Regions from separate parts of the Shewanella sp. 0m-6 genome, predicted to be linked through region 2. Evidence: riboswitches for the same ligand, from Rfam matches in the RefSeq annotation. Region 2 holds a riboswitch; the other holds the start of a gene.
What was found. Region 2 has a riboswitch for thiamine pyrophosphate ahead of ACVBJC_RS16385 (TonB-dependent receptor). Riboswitches for the same ligand answer to the same signal wherever they lie in the genome.

Region 1 (7,442 bases), on a different contig from region 2:
AGATATTGAGTCTGTACAAGGTTTTATTGATGATCTTATTGAGACTATGTACGACACCGATGACGGTATCGGCCTAGCTGCAACTCAGGTTGGTAGTTTGCATGCTATTTTGGTTATCGACTTATCTGAAGAACGCGATCAGCCAGTAGTATTGATTAACCCAGAGATTATTGAATCGCGTGGTTCGTATCAAGGCGAAGAAGGTTGTTTATCTATCCCGGGTTATCGCGCTAAAGTCAATCGCCATGAAGGGGTTAAAGTAAGCGCATTAGATCGTCACGGTAAAACGTTTGAAATTGATACCGATGAATTTTTAGCAATCGTGTTGCAGCATGAAATGGATCACCTAAATGGTGTGGTATTTACCGATCATCTTTCTATGCTAAAACAGCAGATAGCCTTAAAGAAAGTTAAAAAATACAAATAGATGAGCAGTGTATTGCTAAGTTGCATGCAGGCTTAGATAAAACACTGTAGTACAATGAAGCGCACCTCTGTAAGGTGCGCTTTTTTATGAGTTTTTCTACACCTTTAGCTGTTTCGGTATATACTCGCATCTTGTTACATTAAGAGTCAGACCATTGCACGTCATATTACTAACCCATGAGCGAGAAGCAATCCGTCCAACGAATACGGGCAATATTGCACTGCAACAGTTCCCTGAATATTGTCAGCGGATCATGTGGTCTCGGGTAACGCCATCACAGCTTTTATTAGATAAGTTAACTGAATCGACAACGGCGCTGTTATTCCCTGAGGTGGACTCAGCCGCTCTGTCTCAAGATGAAGGCTCGGTAAACACAGCTGTTGAAAGCAGTGCTTCTCAATGCCGAGCATCTCGAAACACAGATAAAGTACTAAAGTGGCCAGAAACAGTAGTGATTTTAGATGCGACTTGGCAAGAAGCCCGTAAAATGCTGCGCCAAAGCCCTTATCTAAAAACAGCTAACACTTTCTCTTTAAGCGATACGCCAGACTCACAGTTTAATCTCAGGCGCAATCAGGTTGAGGGAGGTTTGTGCACACTCGAATGTATTATTGAGCTATTTAAACAAGCCGAAATGACTGATGAGGCTCAGTTGTTAACCGAAAGGTTTATCGATTTTTGCCAGTTATCAGTAGATGATTAACTCATAAAAAAAGGCGCTATAAGCGCCTTTGTTGTATCGAGTGAAGTAAAGCTTAAAGTTATCGATATTAGCGAGTTAAATCACGGTTAAGTAAATACATAAGAAGTGAGATACCGCGCCACCTAAAACAAACAAGTGCCAAATAGCATGATTGAAGGGGATGCGTTTAGCGACGTAGAAAATGACACCTAAGCTATAAAAGAGCCCACCGCTTATCAATAAATTGAAACCTAAATCTGACATGTTGGCGATTAGCTCTTGCATCACCGTCACACATAGCCAACCCATCACTAAATACAAGACTAAGCTAAACACTTTAAAGCGGCCAATAAATAGGGTTTTAAACAAAATACCGCCAATGGCAAGTGACCAAATGGCAATTAATACCCAATTGGCGTCGCTGCTCGCCAGCGTAATCAATATCAGCGGCGTATAGGTTCCGGCAATTAACAGATAGATGGCGCAGTGATCGGCAATTTTTAACTTATGTTTTACTAGAGGCGAAGTTGCATAGTGGTAAAGGGTTGAACAAAGAAACAGTAAAATAATACTACAGCAGTATACGACCACGCCGGTTAACTGAATAAAACTGAGGTGATCATAGCCTTTAAGCAGACATAAAATCAGCCCCACGATCCCTGCAAGTACGCCAATACCATGACTGAGGCTATTGGCTAGCTCTTCATTAGCACAATAATTAGCAGAGGTTATTTGTTTACTTGTTGGCTTATTCGTTGGCTTAGAACCTTGATTATCTGGAGCTGTCGCATGTTCTACTGGCATTATATAAATGACTTCTGGATTACCATAATTGTGGTCAGTGTAACATTTTAGATTGTAAAAGCTACAGTTTAAGCGAACACGTGTACGCTTAAATTGGCAGTTCTTAAACTGACAACTCTGGACTGACACTCTTGAAATCAGTATCTCTTGGATGCTCCTGTGTTTAGTGTGCGATATTCAATGGGCTCCTCAGCCTAGCATAAATAACTAATGTGAACTTATTTAAGCTGAGAGCTGTTATCACTATAGGAAGAGTGTCTAATTAAGCACAAGAGCCAATTGAGAGCGACGCAGAAGTGGGAGGCCAAACGCGAGCAAATCGTTAACGCAGAAAAAAGTAAGCAACAGCAACGCCAAGTTCGATTCAACGGCTTGCTCATTATCTCCAGTGTCATACTATTACACCTTGTGGCTATCGTTGCGATAAACCAATTATGGACAGGCACAGCACTGGTAACTAAAAATGTGTCCGGCGCTAAAATTCAATCATACCTGTATCAAGTTCCTCAAAACGTCACTGAGCCAAAAGTCACAGATCAAAAAGTTATTGAGCAAGTAATAAAAACGGATATTGAGCTTGAAGTGAAAAGTGAAGTCACAGTAAAACCTGTCGTAAATCCAGAGATTGTTGCTGCTACTTCGCAAGAGAAAGAACTACAAGAGAAAGTGTGGCAAGAGCGTGAAACTAACAACGGGTCAATTAAGGTCAGTAAAACAAAGGACGCTATAACGAAAGGTACTATAACAAAGCAGGCTATGACAAAGGGCACTATAACAAAGCTGACAATAAAAAAGGCGAGTAACACAAAGGGCACGATAGCTCGCAGTGAGAATAGTCAGTATGAAAAGTTAAACTTAATTCCTACTCAAAATGCGAATTCAAGTTCAGGTCAAAATAGTAGTCAAAATTTAGCATCAAGCTCAAGCCTGTTTACGCAGTCTTACTTGGCCAAGCAACGAGCCAGCAAACTCGATGAACTCATTATAGACAAGGCTGATCAATATACTAAAAAGCGTTCCTTGAGTAAGATGGATGGCGACATGCAAGAGTTAGTTTTCCCTCAAGTTGATGAGTACAGCAAGGTGCTCACAACCAACCAACCATAGATTAGATCCGAATCGCATCGTCAGGCAAGGTGATACGTGCTATCGCATTGTCCAAGTGCCAACGCAAATTAACCCCTTTGCAGAAAACCTGGGTTACCCATTTAATTGTGGTGGAGACAAGATAAAAAAAGCGATCAATGATGCGATTTCCGCACGACTAGATAAGCGAATGATAAGTAAAAAGGGATAAGTTTTAGTTGATAAAAATTCATCTATTTTAACGGAACCACCCATTTTACAAGTTAAAACTCATATATAACAGTTGGTTATGGTTCTAATTTTTTGCTTGTTTATTGTGGTCTAATATCTACTTAAGCACTTGTATGTCACAAGTCGATAGGACTATACTGCCAGTTCATCTTGTCGGAGTGCCATATGGCTGAGACCGTTAATTCGGGATCCGTTGAACCTGATCAGGCTAGAACCTGCGAAGGAAACAAGCGAAATCATTGCAAAAATGTCTGTTTAAGACATGCTTAAGCAATGTTTCGAAGGTTACGTGTAGCTGGCGTTTATTGCCTTACTATCCGTTCAACTTTTCACATTCTCATTTCTCCTGACAAGCAACTTCATTTCTTTTTATAAAGTGAGTTTGCTAATGTCAAAACGCCGCGAAACCCGAGCTCAAGCTCAACAGTTTATTGATAACTTAAAGCCGCTACAGCACCCAAATTCTGAAAAAATTTACCTACAAGGTAGTCGAACAGATCTAAAAGTGGGTATGCGCCAAATACACCAAGCTGATACCCTAATTAGCGGCTCTGAAGCCAATCCTATATTTGAAGCCAACCCTCCACTAAAAGTCTACGACTGCGCAGGTGCGTATTCTGATCCTGATGCAAAAATCGATGTGCGTAAAGGGTTAGAAAAGTTCCGCGAGCATTGGATAGAAGAGCGCGATGATACCGAGCAACTTGCAGGTGTCAGCTCTGGCTTTACTCAGCAGCGCTTAGCTGATGACGGCTTAGACCACCTTCGATTTGAGTCATTATTACCACCTCGTCGTGCCAAAATAGGTAAATGTGTGACGCAGTTACACTATGCAAGGCAGGGCATTATCACGCCTGAAATGGAGTACATTGCCATTCGTGAAAACATGGCACAGGTAGAAGTACGAGACCCTATCTTAACGCAAAAAGATAAGGGGGAAAGTTTTGGCGCAGTGATTGGCGAGCCGATAACCGCTGAATTTGTTAGACAAGAAATTGCCCGTGGCCGAGCTATCATCCCTTTAAATATCAACCACCCAGAAGCTGAGCCTATGATTATTGGGCGTAATTTTTTGGTTAAAGTTAACGCCAATATTGGTAACTCTGCGGTGACATCGTCAATCGAAGAGGAAGTTGAAAAGCTTGTTTGGTCGACGCGTTGGGGCGCTGACACCGTGATGGACTTGTCGACGGGACGTTATATTCATGAAACCCGTGAATGGATTATTCGTAACTCACCAGTGCCAATTGGTACGGTACCAATTTATCAAGCGCTTGAAAAAGTAAACGGCGTTGCAGAAGATCTAAATTGGGCAACCTTTCGCGATACCTTGATCGAACAAGCCGAACAAGGCGTAGACTACTTCACTATTCATGCTGGTGTGTTACTGCGTTATGTACCAATGACGGCAAAACGTTTAACGGGCATCGTGTCGCGTGGCGGTTCAATCATGGCCAAATGGTGCTTGTCACACCATAAAGAAAATTTCCTTTATGAACATTTTCGTGAGATCTGTGAGATCTGCGCCGCATACGATGTATCACTGTCGCTGGGGGACGGTATGCGTCCGGGATCTATTGCCGATGCAAACGATGAAGCGCAGTTTTCGGAATTAGAAACCTTAGGCGAGCTGGTGAAAATTGCGTGGGAATATGATGTGCAAACCATTATCGAGGGACCAGGTCATATTCCAATGAATCTCATCAAAGAGAATATGGATAAACAGCTTGAGCTGTGTGATGAAGCGCCATTTTATACGTTAGGCCCGCAAACAACAGATATCGCGCCGGGTTACGATCACTTCACTTCAGGTATTGGTGCGGCAATGATCGCTTGGTATGGCTGCGCCATGTTGTGTTATGTCACGCCAAAAGAGCATTTAGGCTTGCCGAATAAAGAAGATGTGAAACAAGGACTTATTACCTACAAAATTGCAGCTCATGCTGGCGATGTTGCAAAGGGACACCCTGGCGCGCAAATTCGTGACAATGCTTTATCAAAAGCACGTTTTGAGTTTCGCTGGGAAGATCAATATAACCTTGGTTTAGATCCTGATACAGCGCGTGCTTATCATGATGAATCTTTACCTCAAGAGTCTGCCAAAGTGGCACACTTTTGCTCCATGTGTGGCCCAAAATTCTGTTCGATGAAGATCACTCAAGAAGTCCGTGATTATGCCGCCGCTCAAGAGCGTGAACAACAGGTTAGCAGCATCGATATTAAATCGGATGCTGAATATCAATCATACACAGTGAGTGAAACGACTGTTGTTCGTGAGCAGGGCATGGCACAGATGTCGGCTGAGTTTAAAGCCAAGGGGGCGGAACTCTACCATGAAGCCGCTGAAAAAAAGCGTGATGTGGTGCTAGAGGATTAGTCATGAAAAATGCTCCCCATAGTTGGCCTGACAAGCGTCCGATAGTGTGGACGATTGCGGGTTCAGATAGCGGAGGCGGCGCGGGTATTCAAGCGGATCTGGCAACCATGTCAGATCTCGATGCCCATGCGTGCAGCGTTATCACTGCTGTGACAGCGCAAAGCTCGGTGACGGTGTCGTTGGTGGAGGCGGTATCCGCGCAAATGTTACGCTCTCAGCTTGATACTTTGCTAGCAGACCTGCCGCCAGCTGCGATTAAAATCGGTTTACTGGCAGACCAGTCACAAATTACTGCGTTAGCGTCATGGCTTAGCACTCAACAAGCGAGTTGGCTTAAAGTCGGTATTAAGGTTCCTGTTATCTTAGATCCCGTGATGGTAGCGACTTGTGGTGATCAACTGGCAAATAATGCCAGGCTAGACTTTAGTCCTTTCAAAGGGCTGCTAAATTTAGTCACTCCCAATAACGCTGAGCTTGAGGTGCTAGCGGGGCACACACTCGATGATATTGACGCATGTATCGTAGCGGCTAAAACGCTTGCTGATATGCTTGCAACATCAGTGCTGGCAAAAGGCGGAGATAAAGGCCCAAGTTGGTGTCAACAGCAGGCTAATGACTTACTGATTTGTCGGGATGTAGATGGCATATCCAAGCAGCATCAGTGGCAAGGCTTTTGGTTATCGAGCATAAGAGAAATCAGCGGTAATAATCATGGTACTGGCTGCACCTTATCATCAGCTATCGCTGCTGTGATGGCTCATGGTTTTGTGCTTAATGATGCCGTTGTAGTGGCTAAAGCCTATGTTAGTGCAGGCCTGCGTTTGAGTTATCAACCGGGGAAAGGCCCCGGCTGCCTAAAAAGAACGGCGTGGCCAAGGGAGATCAACTTATTCCCTTATATCAAACAAGTCACCGAGCAAGACCACTTACCCTGTTCATTGGCTAATAATGAGCTAACTAGAGAAGGCGAGCTCAATGGTTTTAAAAAGATTAATGCAGCTTTGGGCGTGTACCCGGTTGTAGCAGATGTGGTTTTACTCGAAACGCTGTTAAAAGCTGGAGCGAGAACTATACAACTTCGGCTAAAAGATCCCAAAGAGCTTGCATTGAAGTCTCAATCTTTGGAGCAGCAGATAATTCAAGCCATTGCGCTGGGGCGTGATTACCAGGCGCGAGTGTTTATTAATGATCATTGGTTACTGGCGATAAAGCATCAAGCGTACGGTGTGCACCTGGGTCAGGAAGACTTAATGGACTGTGATCTTAAGCAGTTAGCTGAGGCGAATATGGCACTTGGTTTGTCTAGCCATAGTTATTTTGAGATTTTGCTCGCTAAGCAGCACAGCCCGTCCTATATCGCTTTTGGTCATATATTTGCTACATCGACCAAGGTGATGCCCTCTACACCGCAGGGGCTAGCAAAGCTTGCAAGGTACGTGTCATTGATGAAGGGGGAGCTACCCATCGTCGCGATTGGGGGGATAGATGCCTCAAGGCTTGAAAGTGTTAAGGCGACTGGCGTAGATGATATTGCTGTTGTACGGGCTTTGACTGAAGCAGAAGATCCAGCGTCCGCATTTAACACGTTAACCCAAGCATGGCATGAGTCGGTATGACGGGAATATCAAAATGACAATGACCAAAGGGGTATGCAACGCGTTAAGCGATAGCGACTTTCTGCAATATTCACGGCAGGTCCTACTACCCGAAGTGGGTGAGGCTGGACAGGTCTCACTGGCTAATGCGCATGTTGCCGTAATCGGTATTGGAGGGTTAGGTAATTTAGCTGCTCAGTACCTAGCCGCTGCAGGCGTTGGCCGCATAACGCTGGTGGA
Region 2 (7,442 bases):
TGTATCAACTGTCATCACATTACTGGGCCGAGGCAATTGCTTTAATCCGTTTAATAATTCAAGCAGCTTTTGCTCGGCTTTTGGCCAGATATTATGAGTGGTACTAATTGGGTGAGCCCCATTGGCACTCATTAAGTCATTCCAGCAATCTTGCTCATTCTGGGCAAAGAACTCACTTAAATAAAATGTTTTATCGGGGCTGACATAGACAATTTGTGGTGCAAGCTGAACCTTACTTGCAAGTTGCCAATTTAACACTTCGTCCTCTCGATTACAGATCTGAGAGCTCGCCCAACTATTGACTCTTAGTACCCACTCAGATTCAGTGGACTTACTCTGATGTAAGCCACGAATGTAATAGTTTTGATTGCTTAAGCCTTGCGTCAAAGGGGCTATCAGGCTGACATTTGTCAGCCCTGACTGCGCAAGATAAGGCGCCAGAATTTGAGTTAAACCTTGAGCCATTTAGGCGGTTCCTGCCGCTAAGTCAATCTCTTGCGTGGTTTGCTGCACGTACATTTTATTGCGCCACATGTAGTAGCCAAATACAACCATCCCAAGGTAAAGTACAAACAAAATGGCGGTTAACATCAAGCCTTTACTGACATAGAGATAAATAGAAACCGCATCAATAACAAACCAATAAATCCAGTTTTCTAGGACTTTTTTTGCCACCAAGTAAGTGGTCATAACCGCAAAACAGGTCGTCGCAGCATCTAAATAGGGGAAAGCGGCTTGAGTTTGAGTTGCCATGAAATGACCGATTAAAACAGCAATCAAGCTCGTGAGCCCTATTAATTTCAAATGCGTGCTCAGCTGCCATGAAACAATGTTCACCCCATCATGCTTTTTACCGCCTCGAGTCCACATCCAATAGCCATAAACAGCCATCGCCATATAGTAAATATTAAGCACGGACTCCATCAACAACGACACTTTCCAAAACAATACGGTATAAATCGCGGTACTGATAAACGCTGCCGCCCAACACCAAATGCTACCTTTCATCGCAAAAATAAGGTAGGCCAAAGCCAGTAAGACCGCTACAGCCTCCCAGCCCGTCAACGCTTCTGCTTCACTAAAAGCGGCAGTAAAACTATTGACTAACGCTAGCCAAAACTCAGACATAAATGGTGCCCTGTATTTAACACAAGATACTTAGCACAAGAAGTTCTTGCCCTAAATAATCGTCAGATATTGTTAAGCTCAACAGTGGCCAAAAGACATTCCCTATCTCTAGACCACCTCATCTAAATAAAATTATTCGCTATGACTTAAATTGAGTTCGCCACCAATAAACTTACAAACGAATACGGCTTTACCAAATTTTTCATGAGCGGCTTGCATCTCAACCGCAAGCATAGACATCACATCGCCATACTCACCAACCACCTGAGTTGCCATTGCATTCGTCACTCGCTGTATGTTGTCGTAAGAATCCACTCGCGCAATAAACCATTTAATCGGGTCTAAATAGTTATCTTGAAGCGGGTAGCAACTAATTTCTGCTGTTAATTTCATTGTATTGACCTCAGCCACCCTATGGTGGCTCAATTTGACTATATTAAGTAAATCGGTATTCAGTAAATGGGTGATTAACTTAACCATTAATCACTCTTCACTTATGCTTTAAAAATCTTGAATCACACTTGTAATTACACGCGTGATGATCTCTTACTTACAAGAACTTAAGGTTAAATGTCATACCTAGTTGGCGTGGATCGCCATAGCGTATATATTGCTTATCAGCCCAATCTAAATCTGGTTCATTACCGAAGTAGAAACCACGAACGCCATATTGTTCGTCAAGTAGATTACGTCCCCACAGATACACAGACCAGATGTCGGCTTCATAACCCACTTTGGCGTTAAAAATTTGATAAGGATCAGACTTTGACTCATTACTGTCAGAGTAGTAGAAATCACTCTTTCCGCTAGCGTTGACGTTGGCAAACCAACCATTATCACTGCGATAAGTCGCACCTATGCTAAAGGTATAGTTAGGTGAATGGGCGAGTTCTCGGCCTGAAAGATCGACCACAGCACCATATTTATCTTCATATTGATAATCGCCATAAGCCGTTTCTAACCAGCCTAGGCTACCGTATAAGTTCAAGTTGTCTGTTGCATACCAATTACCTTCGAGTTCCGCACCGTAGTTGTGTGAACTACCTGCATTCTCGGTAAATAAAATAAAGTTACCCTCTTCACCCGGAACTGTTGACTGCTGTGATGCTGCAACTTGCTGATCTTGTCTATCCATATAAAACACAGCAAGGTTGGTGCTCGCCTGACCGTCAAACCAAGTCGATTTTAAACCCAATTCATAGTTATAAAGGATTTCGGTGTCGTACTCTTTTTTGTCTGCTAACTCAACTGGCAGCGACATGTTAAAGCCACCCGCTTTGTAGCCACGCGCCACACGGATATAGGACTCATGGTTTTCGCTTAACGCCTTGCTTAATGCGATATGTCCGCCCCACATAGTTTCGCTTGGGCCGAAACTGTCGCCTGCCGAATCACTGTAATCACTTTCTCGACGCTCAACCCGTAAACCTACAGATAATGCATAAGTTGCACCTAAGTCTGAATCTAACTGACCAAATAATGCATAATTTTGTGCTTCATACTCGGCTGATAACTGGTTATAAGTATCAACCGTGTCGTTATCTTCTTGTAAGTCCATGGCATACACGCCAATCAGCCAATCGGTACTATCTGAAAAAATACGTCCAGATTCTGTGGACGATAATCTAAACTCCTGGGTTAGCGTTTTTCTCTCGCCTTTTTTGTCCCAGTTATACTCGTACTCACATGGAATACCACCGCAATCTCGACTTTCCCAGTAGTCAGGGTTTGCCCAGTCACCGTCGTAGTTATGGCGCGTATCTGATTGCGCCAACGAGGTTAATGAAGTGAGATCAAAATTCTCGGCGCCAGTATAGGTGAACTTAAGTGACGAGCCTGTTGTACGTTGCTTATCGACACCCGGAGCATCGGTTAATGTGTCAAAACCATTATTATCCAGTGTCCATGCATCATAACCATTGTCGTAGTTCGCGTGCAGGAAAGTTAAATCGATTTCTAGATCTTCGGTTGCATACCAGCGTAACTTACCGCGGCCTGTAAACTCATCACGATTATTGGTGTCACTTCGGCCAAGGTAGAGGTTGTCACGATAGCCATCTTGTTGATGCTGCTGTAACGAAACACGATAAAGTAAATTACCTGAGTCTGTAATAGGACCTGAGCTGAAACCACTGAAAGTCTGTAGATTATCATCGCCAAGAGAGACTTCTGCGCCATGTTCAAACACATCGGTAGGGTCGTTACTCTTGAGATAAATTAGACCTGCTAAGGCATTTGCGCCATAGCGAGTTCCTTGTGGCCCACGTAGCACTTCTACTTGTTGTAGATCATACATGCTTGAGACCATGCCTAAACCAGATAGGTCGATATCGTCTACAACAAACCCCACCGAAGAGTTAGGTGCGCCCTGGTATTCTTCTTGCTCGCCCACACCACGGATCTGGAAATATTTAGGTCTAGAGCTACCACCAGACCAATTTAAATTGGCAACCGTATTTAAGATATCTTCAAAGTGTTGGGCACCTTCATCTTCAATTTGTTGCTGATCAATAATGGTAACGCTGGAGGGCATTGTTTCTAATGCTGAACCACGAAAGTCAGAGGTCACCACCATGACTTCGATATCATCGTGAGTGGTGGATGCATCGCCATTAGCAAAGGCGTTTGTAGATGAGATGGCTGCAATAACCGCAAGTGCTATTGGCGAATAAGATTTTAGATTTAACATAGGACCTCAAAGTAAAATTTTGAGATCCGGCATCAGTAAAGAAGCGATCGGGAAATGAATTGTGGCCCATTCCTACGCCGGTATTAGCCGGATCAGGTTCAAAGGGTTCGTTTTTCAACATCTCAGTCAAAGCAGATAAATCCGACTTTCGGTTTATAGACTTTAACACCCCTTGGCGAGCGCGATTATACATGAAATTTACAACTCGATGACAGACTTCTTTAAAAACAGGTACTTTTTGCATGAAAAAACGTCAGCTTAGCTGACGTTTTTTTAACAGGTGCGATATAAACTTGGTTTACGCTAGGCTTTAGCCAACAACTTAAACTTACCACTTTAACTAACCAATATTAACCAAGAGTGTCGACAGGCTAATTTGAAAAGGCTTTTCTCACGTATAGCTCAAAACGAGTTGCGGTGGCATTAGGAGCCACAGCGCTAACTTGCAGGTGCTGTTTACCGTGTAGCTTTACCGATTTCCAGCTTACGCCTTCATCGTCAATTGTCATTCCGTTTAAATCAAACCAGGTGAACTTATATTGCAACCTTAAATCGGTTGATACCTGACTGACAATGGTTCCCGTACCACGTAAGAATCCGCCTTCAGGGCGAGCCATGATATTGGTTACTTGTACCTCTTTAGCAAAGCTATTGTTATCAATCCTAGCATCCCCATTTAACCCCGCCATCACACCGGCAGTATGTGGAGCACATGCAGTGAAAACCAATGCGGTAAATAGTCCCAATAAAACCTTTTTCATCTCTATCCCCTTCTTAGCTGCAACACATACGCTATTGATACAAACCATGAGTTAAGTAGCAAGTTAAATTAACATGCCCGATTATTAGCCTAAGCGAATAAACGTAAGTTAATAAGCCTAACTTAATAAGCTTGAGTTAATAAGCTTGAGTTAATAAGCTTGAGTTAATAAGCTTGAGTTAATAAGCTTGAGTTTAAGCATAAGCTAATAGGCGTAACTTAAATAAACTAAAGTTAGCCAGCTCGACTAATCAATCAAAAAGTGCGCTCTTGCAGTTGCAATTAAATGCTTACGGTTTGTCTGCCAACAATTAATGCTTACATTGGCCACTCGGCGGCCTTGGCGCGTGATTTTACACTCGGCGAAGCTATCTTTATGGTAACCAGCCCTTAAATAATCAATTGAAAAATCAACAACTTTAGGTACTTTTGTCGTTTGCATAAACACCATCAATTGTACTATTGCCGACATCTCCATAAATCCTGCAATCACGCCGCCATGTAGCGCAGGCAAGATAGGATTACCTATGTTGTCATCTTTTGCTGGCAGCTTGAAAACCAGTTCATCACCAAATCTGTCTACCGCCATTCCGATAAATTTTGCGTAAGGAACATGCTCCAAGAGATGGCCAAAGTCATTTAGCTCTGTGGCCTTTTTTACGATGCCCTTAACGTCAAGCTTAGCACTGTCGTCCAACGATGGTTCAATAGAAAAGTACGATTCATCATTCATATTCAGCACCTCCCATCAATGCCTGCCTAAACTCTTCACCAACCATCTCAGGGCTGATACGCATAAACGAGCCTACCGCATGAGCGATGGGATCATCTATTGAATCTTGGTAAGCAATAGCGCGGGTAAAGGCAACACTTGAAGACAATTTATAACACTGGGCAAAACCGTAAACAGGTTTGTGCGGCGCTGCTGGCTTCATATAATCGACACGCAAATCGAGAGTCGGAGAGATCTCAAGCAAGCGGTGTTTATCAAAAATTGAACACACCACCGCGCAACCACTTGCAGTATCCATCAATGTTGTGATCACACCACCATGGATCACCCCCGTGTCAGGGTAACCAACAAGCTGTGTATCGTAAGGCAGCTCCAGTAAAACATGCTTTCCGCTACCTTCTAGCACTTTTAATTTAAGCTTACGGCATTGAGTTAGCTGCGCGACAAATCGGCTCGCCATATCGGTTAGCGAGTAGCTCTGACTGCTTGAACTCATTCACTCGGGCTCAACATCGGGCCTAGTGGATGGCCACCCACTAAATGCATATGAATGTGAAAAACCTCTTGGCCACCATGCTGATTACAGTTCATGATTAAACGGTAGCCATCTTCAGCTATCCCCGCTTCTTGAGCCAACTTAGCAGCCACAGACATCATACGGCCTAATGCTTTTTCGTCTGATGCCTTAATGTCATTAGTTGTTGGGATCAGATGATTTGGAATAATTAACACATGTGTAGGTGCTTTGGGCGTGATATCTCTAAAGGCTGTCACAAGATCGTCTTGATATAAGATATCTGCAGGAATTTCACGTCGAATAATTTTGCTAAATATGGTTTCTTCGGCCACTTGTCTGCCCTCAAAAGGAAATTATTAGCCATAGTATACGCGAAAATATTGACAAGGCGATGGACGATTTCTGAAGTAAATCACATGATTGGATCGTGTTGACTTGCACCTGCATTAAACAGATGTATATACAATGTGGTTGACTTTACGCTGTTTAGGATTTCTAATGAAAAAAAATATGCAGGAATTAGACAATGCTTACGGAAAAAGAAACCGCACTCTTAGATGCCGCAACTGAATTAGTACAAGAAAAAGGCATGATTGCACTTAATATGTCTGATGTTCATAAGCGAGCCGGGTACTCCCGTGCTGCACAATATCAGTCTTTTAGTGATAAAAATGCTCTGCTTGCCGCTTTGTGTATGCGTGAACTGGTGAACAATACCACAGCTATTGAAGAGCAACGCTTCAACGAATTTACAGGGCATTTCACCGTTGTGCTCAGGCCCGTCGTTTATCGCTATTTGAAACTATCTGACAGATTGATGATTGATTCAGCTTTTGGCCTAATGTTGGCACAGGTTCGCTCACTGCCAGATGACGATCGCTTTAGCTACTTGAAAAGTGGATTTGAGTTTTTAAGCAAAGAACGAGAAATGAATAAGTAGCCAAGAATAAAAACTCAATATAGCGCTTGGCAAGCGCCAAGCTAAATGGACTGCATAATCAGCTCTATTTGCAAATCAATCTAAAGCTAAACAGTATTAAAAGTAATGAACATATAAAATACGAAACCACTCAAATAACACGCATTCGACACATAAATGAGTAACAATTTAGTTGGACGTGAACTGACACCATAAAAAAGGCGCTATACATAGCGCCTTTTTTAATATCGCTATATTAACCTTGGTTTAGCCTAGCTTGGACTCTGTCAACCGAATGAGCCTCTAACCAGTATTTTTTAAGCACTGAATTTTCTAAACCAGCTTGAGTATCTGCAAGGTTCCAAGCTCGTTTCCAAATGCCATCAGCAATCATGTGCACCACTGCACTTTCAATCGCCTGTACCACACACAAACTAACGGGTTCGTTCGAGGTATAACCAACTTCAGACTCTAATAACTCCTGAGCATCGATAAATTTAAATACCCCTGCCGTCAGTTCTTTAGACAATACTGATTTAGTTGTGGTGACACTGCTAAGCAGTCTTCCTGTACGTATGTCTACAGCCCTAAGATTTACCGTAATACTATCAACACGAAATTGACTTGACGCGCCAATGCCCAAATAACGAGCTCCAGCGCCACCGGTACGAATATTGGTGTCGTATGCAACAATAC

Region 1: linked by a shared signal. The riboswitch ahead of thiC (phosphomethylpyrimidine synthase ThiC) and the one ahead of ACVBJC_RS16385 (TonB-dependent receptor) in region 2 are both predicted to bind thiamine pyrophosphate.

What each region holds. Positions count from the first base shown of each region.
Region 1 covers NZ_JBRIMD010000005.1:217,256-224,697, forward strand. The annotation lists gene def (peptide deformylase) at 1-427, shown strand, start outside; gene ACVBJC_RS06055 (DTW domain-containing protein) at 582-1,130, shown strand; gene trhA (PAQR family membrane homeostasis protein TrhA) at 1,206-1,913, opposite strand; gene ACVBJC_RS06065 (hypothetical protein) at 2,193-3,020, shown strand; TPP riboswitch at 3,375-3,473, shown strand; gene thiC (phosphomethylpyrimidine synthase ThiC) at 3,619-5,607, shown strand; gene thiE (thiamine phosphate synthase) at 5,610-7,223, shown strand; gene ACVBJC_RS06080 (HesA/MoeB/ThiF family protein) at 7,237-7,442, shown strand, end outside.
Region 2 covers NZ_JBRIMD010000025.1:18,682-26,123, reverse strand. The annotation lists gene ACVBJC_RS16400 (phosphotransferase) at 1-465, opposite strand, end outside; gene pnuC (nicotinamide riboside transporter PnuC) at 466-1,128, opposite strand; gene ACVBJC_RS16390 (hypothetical protein) at 1,261-1,521, opposite strand; gene ACVBJC_RS16385 (TonB-dependent receptor) at 1,679-3,817, opposite strand; TPP riboswitch at 3,870-4,000, opposite strand; gene ACVBJC_RS16380 (YcfL family protein) at 4,189-4,578, opposite strand; gene ACVBJC_RS16375 (PaaI family thioesterase) at 4,825-5,310, opposite strand; gene ACVBJC_RS16370 (PaaI family thioesterase) at 5,303-5,806, opposite strand; gene hinT (purine nucleoside phosphoramidase) at 5,803-6,159, opposite strand; gene ACVBJC_RS16360 (helix-turn-helix domain-containing protein) at 6,354-6,767, shown strand; gene ACVBJC_RS16355 (CsgG/HfaB family protein) at 7,003-7,442, opposite strand, start outside.